One region of the Cobetia sp. UCD-24C genome, then DNA from elsewhere that is predicted to be linked to it. Evidence: riboswitches for the same ligand, from Rfam matches in the RefSeq annotation. Region 1 holds a riboswitch; the other holds the start of a gene.
What was found. A riboswitch is a leader RNA that binds a small molecule or an ion and turns the genes downstream of it on or off. The one in region 1 is predicted to bind thiamine pyrophosphate.
Positions count from the first base shown of each region.

Region 2: another riboswitch for thiamine pyrophosphate. It lies ahead of thiC (phosphomethylpyrimidine synthase ThiC); the one in region 1 lies ahead of AOG28_RS13140 (ABC transporter ATP-binding protein).

Region 1 covers NZ_LJTD01000009.1:628-8,553, forward strand. The annotation lists partial or broken gene AOG28_RS13130 (cation:proton antiporter domain-containing protein) at 1-149, opposite strand, end outside; gene AOG28_RS13135 (hypothetical protein) at 287-1,252, opposite strand; TPP riboswitch at 1,417-1,530, shown strand; gene AOG28_RS13140 (ABC transporter ATP-binding protein) at 1,589-2,341, shown strand; gene AOG28_RS13145 (ABC transporter permease) at 2,338-3,105, shown strand; gene AOG28_RS13150 (ABC transporter substrate-binding protein) at 3,252-4,556, shown strand; gene AOG28_RS13155 (MFS transporter) at 4,693-5,961, opposite strand; gene AOG28_RS13160 (alpha/beta fold hydrolase) at 5,958-6,782, opposite strand; gene AOG28_RS13165 (LysR substrate-binding domain-containing protein) at 6,962-7,870, opposite strand.
Region 2 covers NZ_LJTD01000003.1:257,410-265,335, reverse strand. The annotation lists gene AOG28_RS05340 (peptidylprolyl isomerase) at 121-399, shown strand; gene thiC (phosphomethylpyrimidine synthase ThiC) at 529-2,538, opposite strand; TPP riboswitch at 2,665-2,805, opposite strand; gene tenA (thiaminase II) at 2,964-3,623, opposite strand; TPP riboswitch at 3,770-3,896, opposite strand; gene AOG28_RS05325 (TIGR04282 family arsenosugar biosynthesis glycosyltransferase) at 4,094-4,819, opposite strand; gene AOG28_RS05320 (TIGR04283 family arsenosugar biosynthesis glycosyltransferase) at 4,812-5,624, opposite strand; gene AOG28_RS05315 (PQQ-dependent sugar dehydrogenase) at 6,079-7,200, opposite strand; gene AOG28_RS05310 (lysophospholipid acyltransferase family protein) at 7,484-7,926, opposite strand, start outside.

The DNA of each region.
Region 1 (7,926 bases):
AGCACGCCATCTTCACCCGCCAGCATGCCAAGGCCGAGGAACAGCAGTAGCAGCGGCATGCCAAGACGCGCCGAGACGCGGCTGGCCAACACGCTCAAGGCGATCAGCGTGCCTGCCAGCAAGAAATAATAATTCAGGTTCTCTACCACGAGTGCTCCCCCGCCAAGCCCTACATCAGATCTCGAGTGACGTCCACGACGACTCACCCACAGTATTCCATGTCAGCGATGGGGCTGCAGAGAAATTTCACACCTTTCATGTACTTGCAGCGTGCAGCACGCGGATTTCACGCCAGGCTGCGCGGCGAGACCCAGGCAGGGGCTGCCGCAAGCTCAGCATAGGACCGCGGACCGAAGGCCTCCATCGCCCACAACAGCGCACGACACAGCTCACGCTGGCCATCGAGATCGATCATGCGCCCATGGCGCGAATAGCCCTTCATGAAGGCCTGACGCTGCTCCGGCGTTTCCAGCAGCAACTCCACCAGCGCCCAGTCGAACTCGATCGGCGCCCACACCAGCGCCTCCCAATCGCTCCATACCCAGCCGGTGGCGGCGCATAGATATTGATCGGCGCGCATGTCCGGCAGACACCACACCGCGCGAGTCGGCGCCGGGAAGGTGCGCTTGAGCAACGTGCCAAGCTCCGCGCGACGCGGGTGATGGGCGAGAAAGCGCGTGACGCGGGTATTCCAGTGCAATAGCGGCATCGGCTGCGCCAGCGGCTGACCGAAGCCCGACACCGTATCCTGATGCAGGCGACCAAGCTGGTCGCCCAGCAGCTCACAGAAGGTGATGCTGAGATCGCTCGGCTGCCCGCTGGACCACGGCAGGTGCCAGATGGGCGCGCCATCGAGACGCCCCAGAAAGGTCAGGGGCAGTGGCGGAATCGGCAGACGCGCGGGCAAGGCGCCCGCCAGGCGCGTCAGGCCCTCCGGCGTCGCCCAGCGATCTGCGCCGAAGACCCCGCGCATGGCGCGCCAGAAGGGGTCATGGTCTGGGCCGGTGCGCGCCAGCTTGATGAGGCCGGGCGTGCCGCCACGCTGGCGCCATAGCCAGTTGGCGCTATCCGGCCAGGCGAGTGCCAGCGGCTCGAGCGGTTGACCCAGATAGGTCGAGAGCCGTCGGGTCAGTGACTCCTCGGGCCAGCCCCTGGGCACGGGACGCGGCTCGCCCACGGCCTCAGCCGTGCTCGGCCGCCGTGGGGGAACGGGATAACTGGAACAGGTCGAGAGATCCGGTGTGTCGGGCATGATGATCTCCTTGGGCTACACGTCTTGTTACAGTAAAGCTCAGCATACCCAAGGCGTGGCACATCGGCATAGTCCGTTTCGCACGCCATCTCTGCCCTGCCCACCTGACCCGCCCCCTGACCCGCGTCGGACAAGACACCGGCAAGACAGTGACGTTACACTGTCGGCCTGGATGGGGGTGCCCGAGGATGGGCTGAGAGCCGCAGCGATACGTCGCGCGACAACCCCTGGAACCTGATCCGGTTGATACCGGCGGAGGGAATCCCCGACGCGTGCCCTGCACGGCGCGTCACCTGCTTCCTCCTGCCGGCACGCCGCCTGACCACGGAATTGCCTGTGTCGCTGGGACTCACCCTCAACAACGCACGAATCGATTACGCCGGCCACACGCTGTTCCGCGATATTTCCGCGCGTCTGGAAGCCGGTAGCTGGACGGCACTGCTGGGGCGCTCCGGCTGCGGCAAGAGTTCGCTGCTGCGCCTGCTGGCCGGTCTGGAGATGTCAGACCTCCACCAGCTCGACCTCGCCACCGATGACGGTCAGCCGCTGACCGACCGCGTGGCCTGGATGGCGCAGCAGGACCTGCTGCTGCCGTGGCGGCGCGTCATCGACAACCTGTGGCTGGGCGATGACCTGCGCCGGCGGCCGCGCAATCGCAAGCTTGCCCATGAGCTGCTGGCCGCGGTCGGGCTTGAGGGCCGTGAGCAGGCCTGGCCGGACGCCCTCTCCGGCGGTCAGCGCCAGCGCGTCGCCCTCGCCCGCACACTCTACCAGCAGGCGCCGGTCGTGATGATGGACGAGCCGTTCTCGGCGGTGGATGCCATCACCCGTCTGGAGCTGCATGATCTGGCCAGCCGCCTGCTCAAGGGCCGCACCGTCCTGATGGTGACCCATGACCCGCTGGAGGCATTGCGCCTCGCCGATCAGCTGCTGGTGCTGCGCCCGTCGAGCCTCCCGGGTCACGGCGCCGAGCTGGAACGCCTGCCGGGGCTTGGCGCCGCACGCCCGGTGCCGCTGGATGACCCAGCCCTGCCACCGGCGCAGGCGCAACTGATCGCCCGCCTGCGTGATAGCGAGGAGGCCGCATGAAACGTCTGCACGCCATGCGTCACCTCGTCATCAGCGCGCTGCTCCTGCTGGGGCTTTGGCAGCTGATCATTGCCGTTACCGCCGTACCGCCCTACATTCTGCCCACGCCGCAGGCCGTGCTCGAGGTGCTGATCCAGAAGGCGCCGCTGCTGGCCCATCACGCTGGCGTCACCATCAGCGAGATACTGGCCGGGCTGGTGCTGGGCATTCTGCTCGGCCTTGCCACCGCCCTGGCGCTGGCCTTCATTCCCCGCCTGCGCCGCACGCTGCTGCCGATGCTGCTGATCAGCCAGGTGATACCGCTGTTCGCGATCGCGCCGCTGCTGGTGCTGTGGCTCGGCTATGACATGCTGTCCAAGGTGGTGATGGCGACGCTGATCATCTATTTCCCGGTCGCCTCCACCGGCTACGACGGCCTGCGCCAGACCCGACAGGGCTGGCTGGATCTTGCCCATACCCTGGGCGCCAGTCCATGGCGCCGACTGATCCATATCCAGCTGCCCGCCGCGCTGCCGGCACTGGCCTCCGGCATACGCATGGCCGCGACCGCCGCCCCCATCGGCGCCGTCATCGGGGAATGGGCCGGAGCCAGTCAGGGGCTGGGCTATCTGATGCTCAACGCCAACGCGCGCATGGAAATCGACCTGATGTTCGCCGCCCTGCTGGTGCTGGTCGCCTTCTCCCTGCTGCTCTATTTCTCGCTGGATGCGCTGCTGCGCGCCCTGATGCCCTGGCACCGCGACCGGCTGACACGCCTGAGCTGACACGCCGGGGCTTCGGACAAATACCGCAAGACCGCAAGATCGCGTAACCGAAAGACGCAACGACGCTCGACACAAATTGCATGAGCCTGACGACTGCCGCCCACGAACGGCAGCACCACTACCCTGTGATCACAAGGAACTCCGCCATGTCTCTTTCGTCATCGGCGCCACGGCGCAAAGCGCAGCTGACACGTTCACCACGTGCCTCGCTGCTGTCCACCGCCTTCGCCACCCTGCTGACCACGCTGTGCCTGAGCAGCCTGCCAGCCACCGCCATGTCGGCCCACGCCGCCGAGGCAGAACCCGCCACCAGCACCCAGTCAGCGCCGGAAATCGTCGCTCAGCAGGCCGAAGTCGGGGTGAACGGCGACTCGGCCGCCTCCGCGCCGGTGGCAAGCCAGGAAGCCGTGGAAGCGACCGCCGGCGCCGCCGAACAGGCCAAGAACGGTGCTGAACCGACTGCGGATGCCCCGCCAGCCGCCAGCGACGAACAGAGCGCTGATGCTGACTCGAAGGGCGCCGCCAATGACGCTGCCAAGGACGCTGCCACCGCCGAGAAGCCATTGACGCAGTTCAAGGTCATGCTCGACTGGTACACCAACCCCGGCCACGCCCCGCTGGTGCTGGCGCAGGAGCTGGGCCTGTTCAAGAAGCACGGCCTTGATGTCGAGCTGATCGCCCCCGCCGACCCGAGCGTGCCGCCCAAGCTGGCCGCCGCCGAGCGCGTCGACATCGCCATCAGCTATCAGCCGCAGCTGCACCTGCAGATCGATCAGGGCCTGCCGCTGGTGCGTATCGGCACCCTGGTCGCCACGCCGCTGAATGTGGTGGTAGTGCGCGCCGACAGCGACATCCAGTCGATCGCCGACCTCAAGGGCAAGCGGGTCGGCTACTCGGTGGGCGGTGTCGAGGAAGTGCTGCTCTCCACCATGCTGCAGCACAGCGGCCTGACGCTGGATGACATCACGCTGACCAACGTCAACTTCTCGCTGACGCCTTCCCTGCTGACGCGCAAGGTCGATGCCGTCACCGGCGCCTTCCGCAACTTCGAGCTGGCCCAGATGGCCCAGGAAGGCGTCAAGGGCCGCGCCTTCTACATCGAGGAAGAAGGTGTGCCGACCTATGACGAGCTGATCTTCGTCGCCAACAGCGACAGCTACGAGCGCAAGCAGGCCCAGTACGCCGGCTTCCTCGCCGCCGTCGGCGAAGCCACTGCCTGGATCATCAACCATCCGGACCAGGGCTGGGAGATGTTCCGCGACTCCGACCCGGCACTGGATACCGAGCTCAACAAGGAAGCCTGGTACGCCACCCTGCCGCGCTTCGCGCTGCGTCCTGCCGCGCTGGATGCCGGCCGCTATCGTGACTTCGAGGACTTCCTGTTCGAGCGCGGCATGATCAAGAAGCGCCAGTCGCTGAGCCACCTGGCCGTCGACGTCAACGCGCCCTGAGGCGTTGAGCGCCCAGAGCTCTTGAAACGCTGAGCGCTTGCGCGCCCCATGCAAAACGCCCTGTCGGAGATTCCGACAGGGCGTTTTGGGTTCAGGGCCGGCTCGCTCTCGCCGTCTTGTGCCTATTTGACAAGCGCTAGCGGCGTGCCAGGCGACGCGACAGCCACAGGATCTGCAGCGGCTGGATCACCAGCGCGACCATCAGCACCGCGACCAGCAACGGCATGCCTTCCAGCGCGCCGCTCGGGGTGCTGACCAGCAGTCCGGCGCCTACATAGCTGCCGGCGGCGGAGCTGAGATGCTGCACGGCACTCTGGGTGCTGGTGAAGGCTGCCCGCTCGTGGTCGGCGGGAATGAAGCTGTTGAGCGTATTCTGGGTCACACGCCGCGCCGACGAGAACAGCATGTAGGCGCCGAAGCCGATCCAGATCAGCGACGGCCCCGGCGAATGCAACAGGAAGGCCCAGCCGACCAGCGCCGTCATCAGGCAGGTGATGGTACCCGGCCAGACACAGCCATAGCGATCACACAGCCGCCCCGTCAGCTGCATGCCGACCAGCGACAGCCCGCCACCGATCATGTAGAGCCCGCCGAGATCCTCACGCGGCAGGCCCAGATTGAACAGCAGATAGCTTGCCAGGTTGGGAATCACCAGGAAGTTGCTGAACATCGCCGTGGCGATCAGCGCCAGTCCCAGGCGATGGTCGGGCTGGGCCAGGATGTCCAGGATCGTGGTGCCCTTGCGGCTGCGCTGACGCGTCTCGGGATTGTCGAGATGGCCGCGGATCGGCGGCAGTATCCAGGCCAGCAGCCCGCACACCAGCAGCGCCAACAGCGCCACGGCGCGAAATGGCGCCTGCCAGCCGAAGCCCTGCGACAGCCACAGCGCAAACGGCAGCCCCAGCACCGAGGCCACCGAGAAGGCACCCATCACCAGGCCCATGGCACGCCCCCGACGTACTCCCGGCACCACGTCGATCACGATGGCCAGCGCCGTCGCCGCCGCCGGCCCGCCGAACAGTCCGCCCAGCATGCGCGCCGCCAGCAGGGTCTCGAAGTCAGTGGCGAAGCTGGCGATCAGGTGACAGAGCGCCGCGCCGAACAGGAAGCCCAGCACCGCCCAGCGGCGATCGAAGCGATCGGCATGCCGCGTCCACAGCAGAGTGCCCACCGCGGCGGCCAGCGGATAACTGCCGACGATATAGCCGAGGTGATCCAGCGGAATGCCCAGCGAGGTGGCAAAGTCGGGGCCCAGCGCCATCACCATGGTGAAGCCCATGATGACGGCGAACTGCAGCAGGGTGACCAGCGCCACCACCAGGCGCTCGTGGGTGGTCACCGGCGGGATGACCCGCTCGCTCGTGGCCGGCTGACGATTTTCGGAGTGACTGCTCGGAGTACTCAAGCGCGTGCGACGCGATCAAGGAACGCCACCACCGCCTGCTGGAACTCGCTGGCACGCTCGGCGTGCAGCCAATGGCCGGCCTCCAGCGAGTCATCTTCCAGCGCAGGGAAGTGCTCGCGCATCGTCGCCAGGCCCTCGGACTGCACATAGTTGGAGCGCGAGCCCCACAACAGCAGCGCCGGCAGCTCGACCGGCCCCTGGCCGTGCGGCGCCTCGACGATCTGCGGGTAGCCCGCCGCGATATGGTCCAGCCCGACGCGCCAGCCCATGGCGCCATCGTCGAGACGCACCAGATTGGTGGCGAGGAACTGGCGAATGGCCGGGGTATCGACATGCTGCGCCATCACCGTGTCGGCCTCCTTGCGTGAGGCCGGGCGCGCGTCACGTACCGCCTCGAAGGCGGCAAAGATATCGTCATGCCCGTGGCCATAGGCGACCGGCGCGATATCAGCGACCAGCAGGCTGCGCAGACGCTCGGGCGCTTCGAGCGCGACCTGCATGGCGACCTTGCCGCCCATCGAGTGGCCCAGCAGGTCACAGCGCTCGATGGCGAGGCGGTCGAGCAGCGCGATGACATCCGCGGCCTGCTCGGGGTAGCTCATGCCGGCCACGTGCGGGCTGCGGCCGTGGTTACGCAGATCCACCGCGATCACGCGGCGCGTCCGCGACCACGACTTGATATGCGAACGCCAGTTGTCGGCACTGCCGAACAGGCCGTGAAGAATGACCAGCGGCGTCGCGTCCTGCTGGCTCGTTGTCTGTTCCTCGGCGCCATCACGAGCATCGCTCTCGTGGTAATAAAGCTCGACCGTTGTGCTCATCATCATCTCCATGGACGCTAGACAGACCGTTACGCTCCCCGTGGCTCAGGCGCAGTAGCTCAGGCTCAGCGGCGTGGCTCAGTGGCGTAGCTCAATGGCGTGGCTCGGCGGCAGCCGGCTCGCGGGGAGCGCCTATGTTAGCAAACTATCAAGCGCGCGGCGGCTCCGTCCTCGACGGCTCAGCGCGGGCTGGCTTCCAGATAGACCTTGACCGCCTGCCAAAGCGGGCTGCGGTAACGCTCCGGGTGCCACAGCATCGAGAAGCGCCGCTTCAGGTTGAGCTGGGGCGTGGCCAGCACCACCAGCTCGCCACGCGCGATCTCGGCGGCTACCGACAGCCGCGACAGACACCCCAGCCCCAGCCCGGCGAATACGGCCTGCTTGATGGCCTCGTGCTGGCCCAGCTCCATGCGCACCTTGAGGCGCTCGATCCGCCCGTGCAGTGCACGCTCGAAGACCGCCCGCGTGCCCGAGCCCCCCTCGCGCAGAATCCAGTCGGCCGTGGCGAGGTCCTCGTCGCTGAGCGCCACGCCACGCACGGCCAGCGGATGGCTCGGCGGCGCCACCACCACCAGCTCATCCTCGCGCCAGGTCTGGCTCATCAGGCGCGGCGCATGGCAGTCACCCTCGATCAGGCCGAGCTCGGCGTCATAGTTGAGCACCGCCTCCACCACCTGATGGGTATTGCGCAGACGCAGGTTGAGCTCGGTGCCCGGATGTTCGCGCATGAAGGCCCCCGCCAGCCCCGGCAGCAACCAGGTGCCGATGGTGGCGCTGGCGGCGATTTCCAGCTCGCCACGCAGGTTGCCATCCACCACGCCGGGCTCACGCGCCTCCAGCTCCAGCGCGTGGGTCTGCTCCAGCAATTGCTCGGCGCGCGCCAACAGGCGGCGACCATTGGCGTTCAGGGCCAGGCGACGGCCGAGACGCTCGAACAGCTGCACCTCGAGATGACGCTCAAGCTCGGATAGCCCCTGACTCGCCGCCGATTGCGACAGGCCGATCTCGCGCGCCGCGGCGCTGACGGAGCCGTGGCGGGTCACCGCCACGAACACTTGCAACTGGCGCAGCGTGATGTGGATCTGCATATCGGTTTTTCCGGTATGTAATAAAAGAATAATCGACTAACTGCCGAATAATATTC
Region 2 (7,926 bases), on a different contig from region 1:
TTGCTGAGCAGGTGGGGAGGCGCGCGACGCTAGCGGCGAGCGCTGCCTTGGGCCACAATGTCCTGCCACGCCGCCGGTGATTGCCGGCGGCATTTATTCGATCAGTGACAGGTGATAGACATGGCACAGGCCACAGCGCGTCATATTCTCGTTTCCAGCGAAGAACAGTGTGCAGCTCTCAAGACCGAAATCGAGAACGGCCGCGATTTCGCTGATGCCGCTCGCGAGCACTCCTCCTGCCCGTCCGGCCGCAGTGGCGGCGATCTGGGCGCCTTCGGCCCGGGCATGATGGTCAAGGAATTCGACGAAGTCGTGTTCAGCGCCCCGATCAACACGGTTCAGGGCCCGGTGAAGACCCAGTTCGGTTATCACCTGCTGGAAGTCACCAGCCGCACGTGAGCCTTCTGTCACGCTCATGAGATGTCATGAGCCCCTGGCAGGATGTGACGAAAACGCCCCGACCATCACTGGTCGGGGCGTTTTTTGTGTCGCTCGGAAAGTCAGCTTTCCTGTGTATCAGGCGCTCGCCTAGACCTCCTGATAGAGCTGGCTGCCTTCACGCTTGAACTTGTCGGCCTGCTCCTGCATGCCGGCCATCACGCTGTCGGCATCGCCGGTCAGACCATGCTCATTGGCGTAATCACGCACTTCCTGCGTGATCTTCATCGAGCAGAACTTCGGCCCGCACATGGAGCAGAAGTGGGCGACCTTGGCCGAGTCCTTGGGCAGCGTCTCGTCGTGGAAGCTGCGCGCGGTGTCCGGGTCCAGGCCCAGATTGAACTGGTCTTCCCAGCGGAACTCGAAACGTGCCTTGGAGAGCGCATTGTCACGGCGTTGCGCGCCCGGGTGGCCCTTGGCCAGATCGGCGGCATGCGCGGCGATCTTGTAGGTGATGATGCCGGTCTTGACGTCGTCCTTGTTGGGCAGGCCCAGGTGCTCCTTGGGGGTCACGTAGCAGAGCATGGCGCAGCCGAACCAGCCGATCATCGCGGCACCGATGCCGGAGGTGATGTGGTCGTAGCCCGGGGCGATGTCGGTGGTCAGCGGGCCGAGGGTGTAGAAGGGCGCCTCGTCACACTCGCTGAGCTGCTTGTCCATGTTCTCCTTGATCAGGTGCATCGGCACGTGACCCGGGCCTTCGATCATGACCTGGACATCGTGCTGCCAGGCGATCTTGGTCAGCTCACCGAGCGTCTCGAGCTCACCGAACTGGGCGGCGTCATTGGCATCGGCCACCGAGCCCGGGCGCAGGCCGTCGCCCAGCGACAGGCTGATGTCGTAGGCCTTGCAGATCTCGCAGATGTCCTCGAAGTGGCGATAGAGGAAGCTTTCCTCGTGATGCGCCAGACACCACTTGGCCATGATCGAGCCGCCGCGCGAGACGATGCCGGTCACGCGGCTGGCGGTCAGCGGCACATAGCGCAGCAGGACGCCGGCGTGGATGGTGAAGTAGTCGACGCCTTGCTCGGCCTGCTCGATCAGCGTGTCGCGGAAGATCTCCCAATCGAGGTTCTCGGCCACGCCATCGACCTTCTCCAGCGCCTGATAGATCGGCACCGTGCCGATCGGCACGGGAGAATTGCGCAGAATCCATTCACGGGTCTCGTGGATGTTGGCGCCGGTCGAGAGGTCCATCACGGTGTCGGAACCCCAGCGGATCGCCCAGGTCATCTTGTCGACCTCTTCCTCGATGGAGGAGGTGACTGCCGAGTTACCCAGGTTACCGTTGACCTTCACCAGGAAGTTGCGGCCGATGATCATCGGTTCGCTTTCCGGGTGATTGATGTTGGCGGGAATGATGGCGCGGCCGCGTGCGACTTCCTCACGCACGAATTCGGCGGTGATCTCGTCGGGCAGGTTGGCGCCGAAGCTGTGGCCCGGGTGCTGATGGCCCAGAATGCTCTCGACGGATTCGCTGCCCTGATATTCCTCACGCAGCGCGATACGACGCTGATTCTCGCGAATCGCTATGTATTCCATCTCCGGGGTGATGATGCCCTGGCGCGCATAGTGCAGCTGGGTGACATTCTTGCCCGGCAGGGCACGACGCGGGCGGTGGTCCAGCTCGAAGCGCAGGGACGACAGGCGCAGGTCGGCCTGGCGCACGCGGCCATATTCACTGCTCAGCTGATTGAGCTGTTCGGTATCACCGCGTTCCTCGATCCACTGCTCGCGCAGCGGCGCCAGGCCCCGGCGAATGTCGATCTCGACCGCCGGATCGGTGTAGGGGCCGGAGGTATCGTAGACGACGATCGGCGGGTTCTCTTCCAGGCCGCTGGAGGTCTGGGTCGGCGAGCAGCCGATCTCGCGCATGGGCACGCGGATGTCCGGACGGGAGCCTTCGATATAGATCTTGCGCGAGCCGCTCAGCGGCGCGATGGCGGCGGCGTCGACCTGTGCTTCGCTGGCGAGGTGGCGGCTGCCATCCTTGCGACCGGCACGCGCGCGTGCCTTGGGGGCAGCATCAGGCTGCGAGGCGAGCGGTGACTCGGCGGCGTTGGTGGCTTGCGGGTCTTGTGTCGTCGGGGCAGTGCTCATGCAGGTCTCCTCAAAGGGCGACGTCACGGCTGACGTCATCATGGGAAGACCGTGCGCAGGGAGAGGATGGTCGTCGCCGACTCCTTGCCAACAGGTGGCCCGGGAGCGAGGCGGCCGCGCGCAGCGGCTGGCCATCAGCTTGATTCCTACGCCGGTCCTAACCGGTTCAGGTTCCACGGGACCCCTTGCTGGCAAGCTCGCGCGTCAGGGCGGCGAAGCATGCATGCAGGATCTCAGCCGGTTCCACCGGCACCCCGTCAAGCGTGTTCAGATTTCAATGCGAGGGTGTTGCCCGAAGCGTCAGGCTTGCCCCGGGGAGCTTTCTCGCATCCAGGCTCTGTTGGCCTGTCAGTCGTGCCATCCATGGAGGATGGCGTCATCCCGAGCGGCTCATGGCGAGCGTCGGGACGTCAGTCTGTGATGCCTCAAGCGCGATCGAGGCCCATCTGCCAGAAGTCGATCTCGAGTCGCGTGGCGTCCCGGAAGACATCGACCAGTTCACCCAGTCGGCGCTCCGAGACTTCCGAGAGGCGCGCATCCAGCCATTCGCGCTCGGCTTCGACGGCTTCCTTGAAGTCATCGCTTGAGTACATCGCGATCCAGTCCGCGTACGGGTTGTTCTCGATCTCGGTGGTGTCCTGATCGAGCAACCACTCGGCGATCTCGCCGTAGCCGATCAGGCAGGGCGCGAGCGCCACGTGCAGATCAAGCAGGTCGCCGCGCTGGCCGCAATCGAGCACGTAACGGGTATAGGCCAGGGTGGCGCGGGATTCCGGCAGCTCGCTCAGGTCATCCTCGCTGATGCCCCACTCGCTGCAGTAGCCGATATGCAGATCGAGCTCGGTATTGAGGATGGTGTCGAGACTGGCCGTGGCCTGACGCAGCTCCGCGAGGGTGCGGCTCTTGTAGGCGGCCAGCGCCCAGGCGCGTGCGAAGTGGATCAGGAACAGGTAGTCCTGCTGCAGGTAATGGCGGAAGGACTCCTCCGGCAGACGACCTTCGCCCAGCTGGCGAACGAAGTCGTGCTCGAGATAGTCACGCCATTCCTCGGCGCAGGCACTGGTCAGGTCGTTGAAACTAGGCATGACGCATCCCTCGGTGAGCGTGCTGACGACCCGTGATGGGGCGACAGGTCTCTGGCGCAAGCGTGGCCAGTACCGGAACAGGAGCAGGGGAAAAGCGGGGGAGGTGCCGACAGTCACCGTGAGAAAGTGGTGACGATATCGAGTGGCATCGCTTCGCGCTTGATCCCTACGCCGGTACTAGCCGGATCAGGTTCGGCGGGATCGTCATTCACGCAAGGACATTGCCTGCGCATGACATCTCAGCCGGTCTTACCGGCACCCCGTCAAGCTGTGACATATGAGTCACGATGCAGCGAGTGTAACAGCCCTGCGGCGCAGAAGAAGGGCAGTGTGAGCAAAAATGCATACGACTTTGGGAGGCATGCCGAATGTGTGAAGAGCCTCAGACGGGCTTATAAAGAGCCTCAAGCGGGCTTGTGATGAGCCTCAAGCGGCTTTGTAGAAAGCCGTGAGCATGTTCATGCAAAGCCTCAAGCGGCAAGGTCGGCCATGAGCGCCGGCAGGTGGCGCGACAGTCGCGCAAGGTCACGCGGTTCATCGACATCCCAGCTGATCGGCAGGCAAGCGGCCGTTCTCCCCGCCCGTGCCAGCAGCGCCAGAGTGTCCCGGCAGACATGGGCATGGCTCCAGCGGGGCAGCAGGAAGGCTTGCGGGCAGGGCGCCTTGAGGCCGATCAAGCCATAGCCGCCATCGTCGGTGGGCTGCAGCACCGCGTCGTGAGTGCGCAGTCTGTGGGCTGCCTCGCGCAGCCGCTGGCTGTCCAGCGCCGGCAGGTCGGAGCCCATCAGCAACACCGGCCCCTCGGGCAGATGTCGGGCCATGGCCCGAGACATTCGCTCACCGAGCTCCCCCTGTGGCTGTGTCTCGAAGGTGAGGTCGGCAGAGGTGTCGACAATGCTTCGCAGCCGGGCTTCCAGCGCTGCCCGCAGAGCCGCCTGTTCAGATGCCTGACTCGACGGCTCGTCAGCGGGCGTCAGCATCACCACGACCTTGCCGAGGCGCGCGGCGCAGGCGTGGTCAACGATATGGCTCAGCATCCGCGCATAGAGTCGAGCTGCGCCCTCGGGGCCGAGTGCGGGGATCAGGCGTGTCTTGCAGTGGCCGGCGATGGGCAGGCGACCGAAGATGATGAGAGTCGGGCGCACCTCTGACGCGGCATCAGCGGTGGGCAAGGTAGGCAACGCCGTATCACGCATGGGGCATGCCGCGCTGCTCACAGGCCTGCGCCGCGGCGCGATAGCCGTAGAGACGTGCCAGTCGTGCAGGGGAGACGCCACACCAGGCCGCCAGCCGCAGTCCCCACATCTTGACGATGGTGCGCCAGACGCCGTGGGTCTCCCAGCGTCGACCACTGGTCGTGACGCGCGCCGTCAGGTTCATTGGCGGGGTCAGATGCTTGAGCTGGGCACTCAGCCAGATATCTTCCATCAGTGGCATGTCGGCAAAGCCGCCGATGGCCTCGAAGGTCGAGCGCTGCACGAACTGGGTCTGGTCGCCCGTGCTGATGCTGGTCAGCCGCGAGCGCAGATTCATCATGGCGGCGATCATCGGTAACCACGGCGACTCGCCCTTGATGCTGACATCGAAGCGGCCCCAGTCGCTGCGGCGATGCGTCGTGACGGCCTCCTTGAGCAATGCCAGCGCATTGTCGGGCAAGTCGGTATCGGCATGCAGAAACAGCAGCCATTCTCCGCGTGCACGCGCGGCTCCGGCATTCATCTGGCGTGCCCGGCCCGGTTCACTGCTCAGCACGGCATCACACAGCGGTCGGGCCAGTGAGGGGGTGCCATCCGTCGAGCCGCCATCCACCACGATCACTTCACAGTCCCCGCCCGCGCGCAGGCGACTCAGGGCAATCAGGGTTTGCACGATGCCGGCTGCCTCGTCATGCACCGGCATCACGATGCTCAGCCAGGGAGCGCGCGTCAGGTGCGTGCATGTGCTCGACAGGGAGTCCCGGTTGGCGGGCGTCCGTGATGCTGGGGGTGGCTGCTGGTTCATGGCGGCAGGCTCCGACGATGGCGTATTCGTTGGATCATACGCAGGAGTTCGTAGGCTGGATGCACGGGCGAGAGACGCTCTCTCAAAGCGTCATCGTTCATTAAACGCTTGGCGTCGACCCAGAGTCGCTCCATGGCCACACAATGCCTAGCTGGCCATTGGGTGCATGCCAGGGCACGGGACTACATTTCTGTAATTCGCAGGCGGGGCATGAACGGCAGGTTTTCTGAGTCTGCAGCAGGCAAGCGCTGCATTCATCGGCCCTATTTATAGGCCCTGTCCATAGGCCCTAACCATAGGCCCTGTCCATAGGCCCTCTGCCAAGCAGCTCCTGGAAAGAGAGCCTGAAGAGAGGGTTTGGAGAAGAGAGCCTGGACAGAGGGCTTGGAGAGAGCGCGTGAATAAGGGCCAGGGCCTCGGTTATCAAAAGCCCGTTCTGCTGGAGGTCAGGCCATCAATCGAAGGTGAGGCGATAGAGGCCAGCCGCGCCGCTATCCGAGGTGAAGTACAGGCTGCCATCAGGGCCGAACAGGACATCGAGCGGGCGAATCCAGCGCTGACCGCTGCTGCTGTCCTGCAGACCGGTCAGCACTGGCACCAGGCGTGCTTCAGTGTCTGGCGTCGCCAGCTTGAGGCCCAGCAGGCGAGGCTCACGGCGGCTGGCCGGGTCACCCGCCGCGTTGCCGGAGGGCGCCGTGCCCCAGCTGCCGTGGACTGCCACCACGACATCCATGTCTGCCGCCAATGGATGCTCTGGCGGTACCACCGCGATTCCCATCGGCGCACTGCGAGCGGGGATCTCGGCCAGCGGCGCTGCAATCTCGTCACGCTTGCGCGGTGAATCGCTCGTGATGCAGTCATCCGCCTGCCAGCGGCCATCGACCCACTGATGCCAGGGCATGCCATGGAAGCTGCCTTCGCGAGCAGCAACCACCAGCTCGCGAGGTTGCTCATAGCCCCAGTGGTCGGGGCCGTTGTTGGTGGCCAGTAGGCGCGGCTCACCTTCTATGCCCAGCTGCCAGGTGAGGCCTACCGGGTTGCGCAGTCCGCTGGCCCAGGGCTGCCAGTGCGGCGCATCGCCGGATTCTTCAAGGCGCAGCACGCCGCCTCGGCGTTCACTGAAGGAGTAGCCCTGCTCGCTGCCTGCAAGGTATTGATTCGAGCAATTGCCCTGGATGCCCAGCGCCAGATAGAGGTCACCCTCCGGCCCGAGACTCAAGGTGCGTGAGTTGTGGCCACCGCCGCCGGGCAGGGCGATCAGCTCACGAAAGTCATCGCGGGTGAGAGACTCGCCGGGTGAATAGTCGGCGACCAGCAAGGCGGCGGTGGTCGCGACATAGAGCTTGTCGCCGCGCACCACCAGCGAGTGAGGGTAGCCCGACAGTTCGACCAGCGTCTTCACGGCAGAGAGGTTGCCGTCCGGCGTCAGCTGAGCGCGATAGACACGCTCGGCCCGCGAGCCGATCAGCAGCTCGCCAGCATCAGTGAGATGCAGCATGCGTGGACTGTCGAGCGAGGCCAGCCGCTCGAGCGTGGCGCCCTCAGGCAGCTTGAGCGCTGGGGCATCGCTGGGCACTTGCTGAGCGCTCACCAGCGACAGTGAGGAAGGGGCCTCTGTCTCTGCCTGGGCTGGCAGAGACAATGCGAGACAGGCCGCCACGGCACTTACGACCAGGCGTGTCGCCACTCTTGTTGCCAACCTTGTCGCCAAGCCTGTCATCAGGTGTGCCGGCACCACCCGGGACAGGGATGCGCTTGTGAGGTGAGCGGCGTGAGTCTGGATCGGCATCCTTGCCTCCTGTCATTGAGCCATGCGCATTCAGTCTGGGAGCTGATGGCCTGATCCGCCAGTGCTGCCCTCAGCCGCGCTTGCTGGCCTTGCGGCGATGCTTGAAATAGCGGCGCCAGCCCTTGAGCGAGAAGAAGGAATAGGTGCGCGCATAGAAGCGGGATTCCTGCCAGCCCGGTTGTTGCTCCATTTCCTGCGGGCTCTTGCGCCAGCGCTTGTATTCCCACTGATACTGGGCCGGTGCCAAGGCGATCGCCGCTTCCACCGAGGCATTCACCCCGCGTGCCGAGGCGACCTCCTCTTCGCAATAGACCCCCTCATCCGCAGCGAGGAAGTGGATGGCGAAGCCATGGCCATCTTCCAGGCGTTGGGCGACACCGGTGACGACGCGCGCATCGGTTCTCGCCACCAGCTTGGGCAGCAGGGTGGCGGTATAGGCGGGGCGGCCATAGAAGTCGGCGAAGACGCCGCTGCCACGGCCCGGCTCCTGATCCGGCAGTATGCCGATCGCTT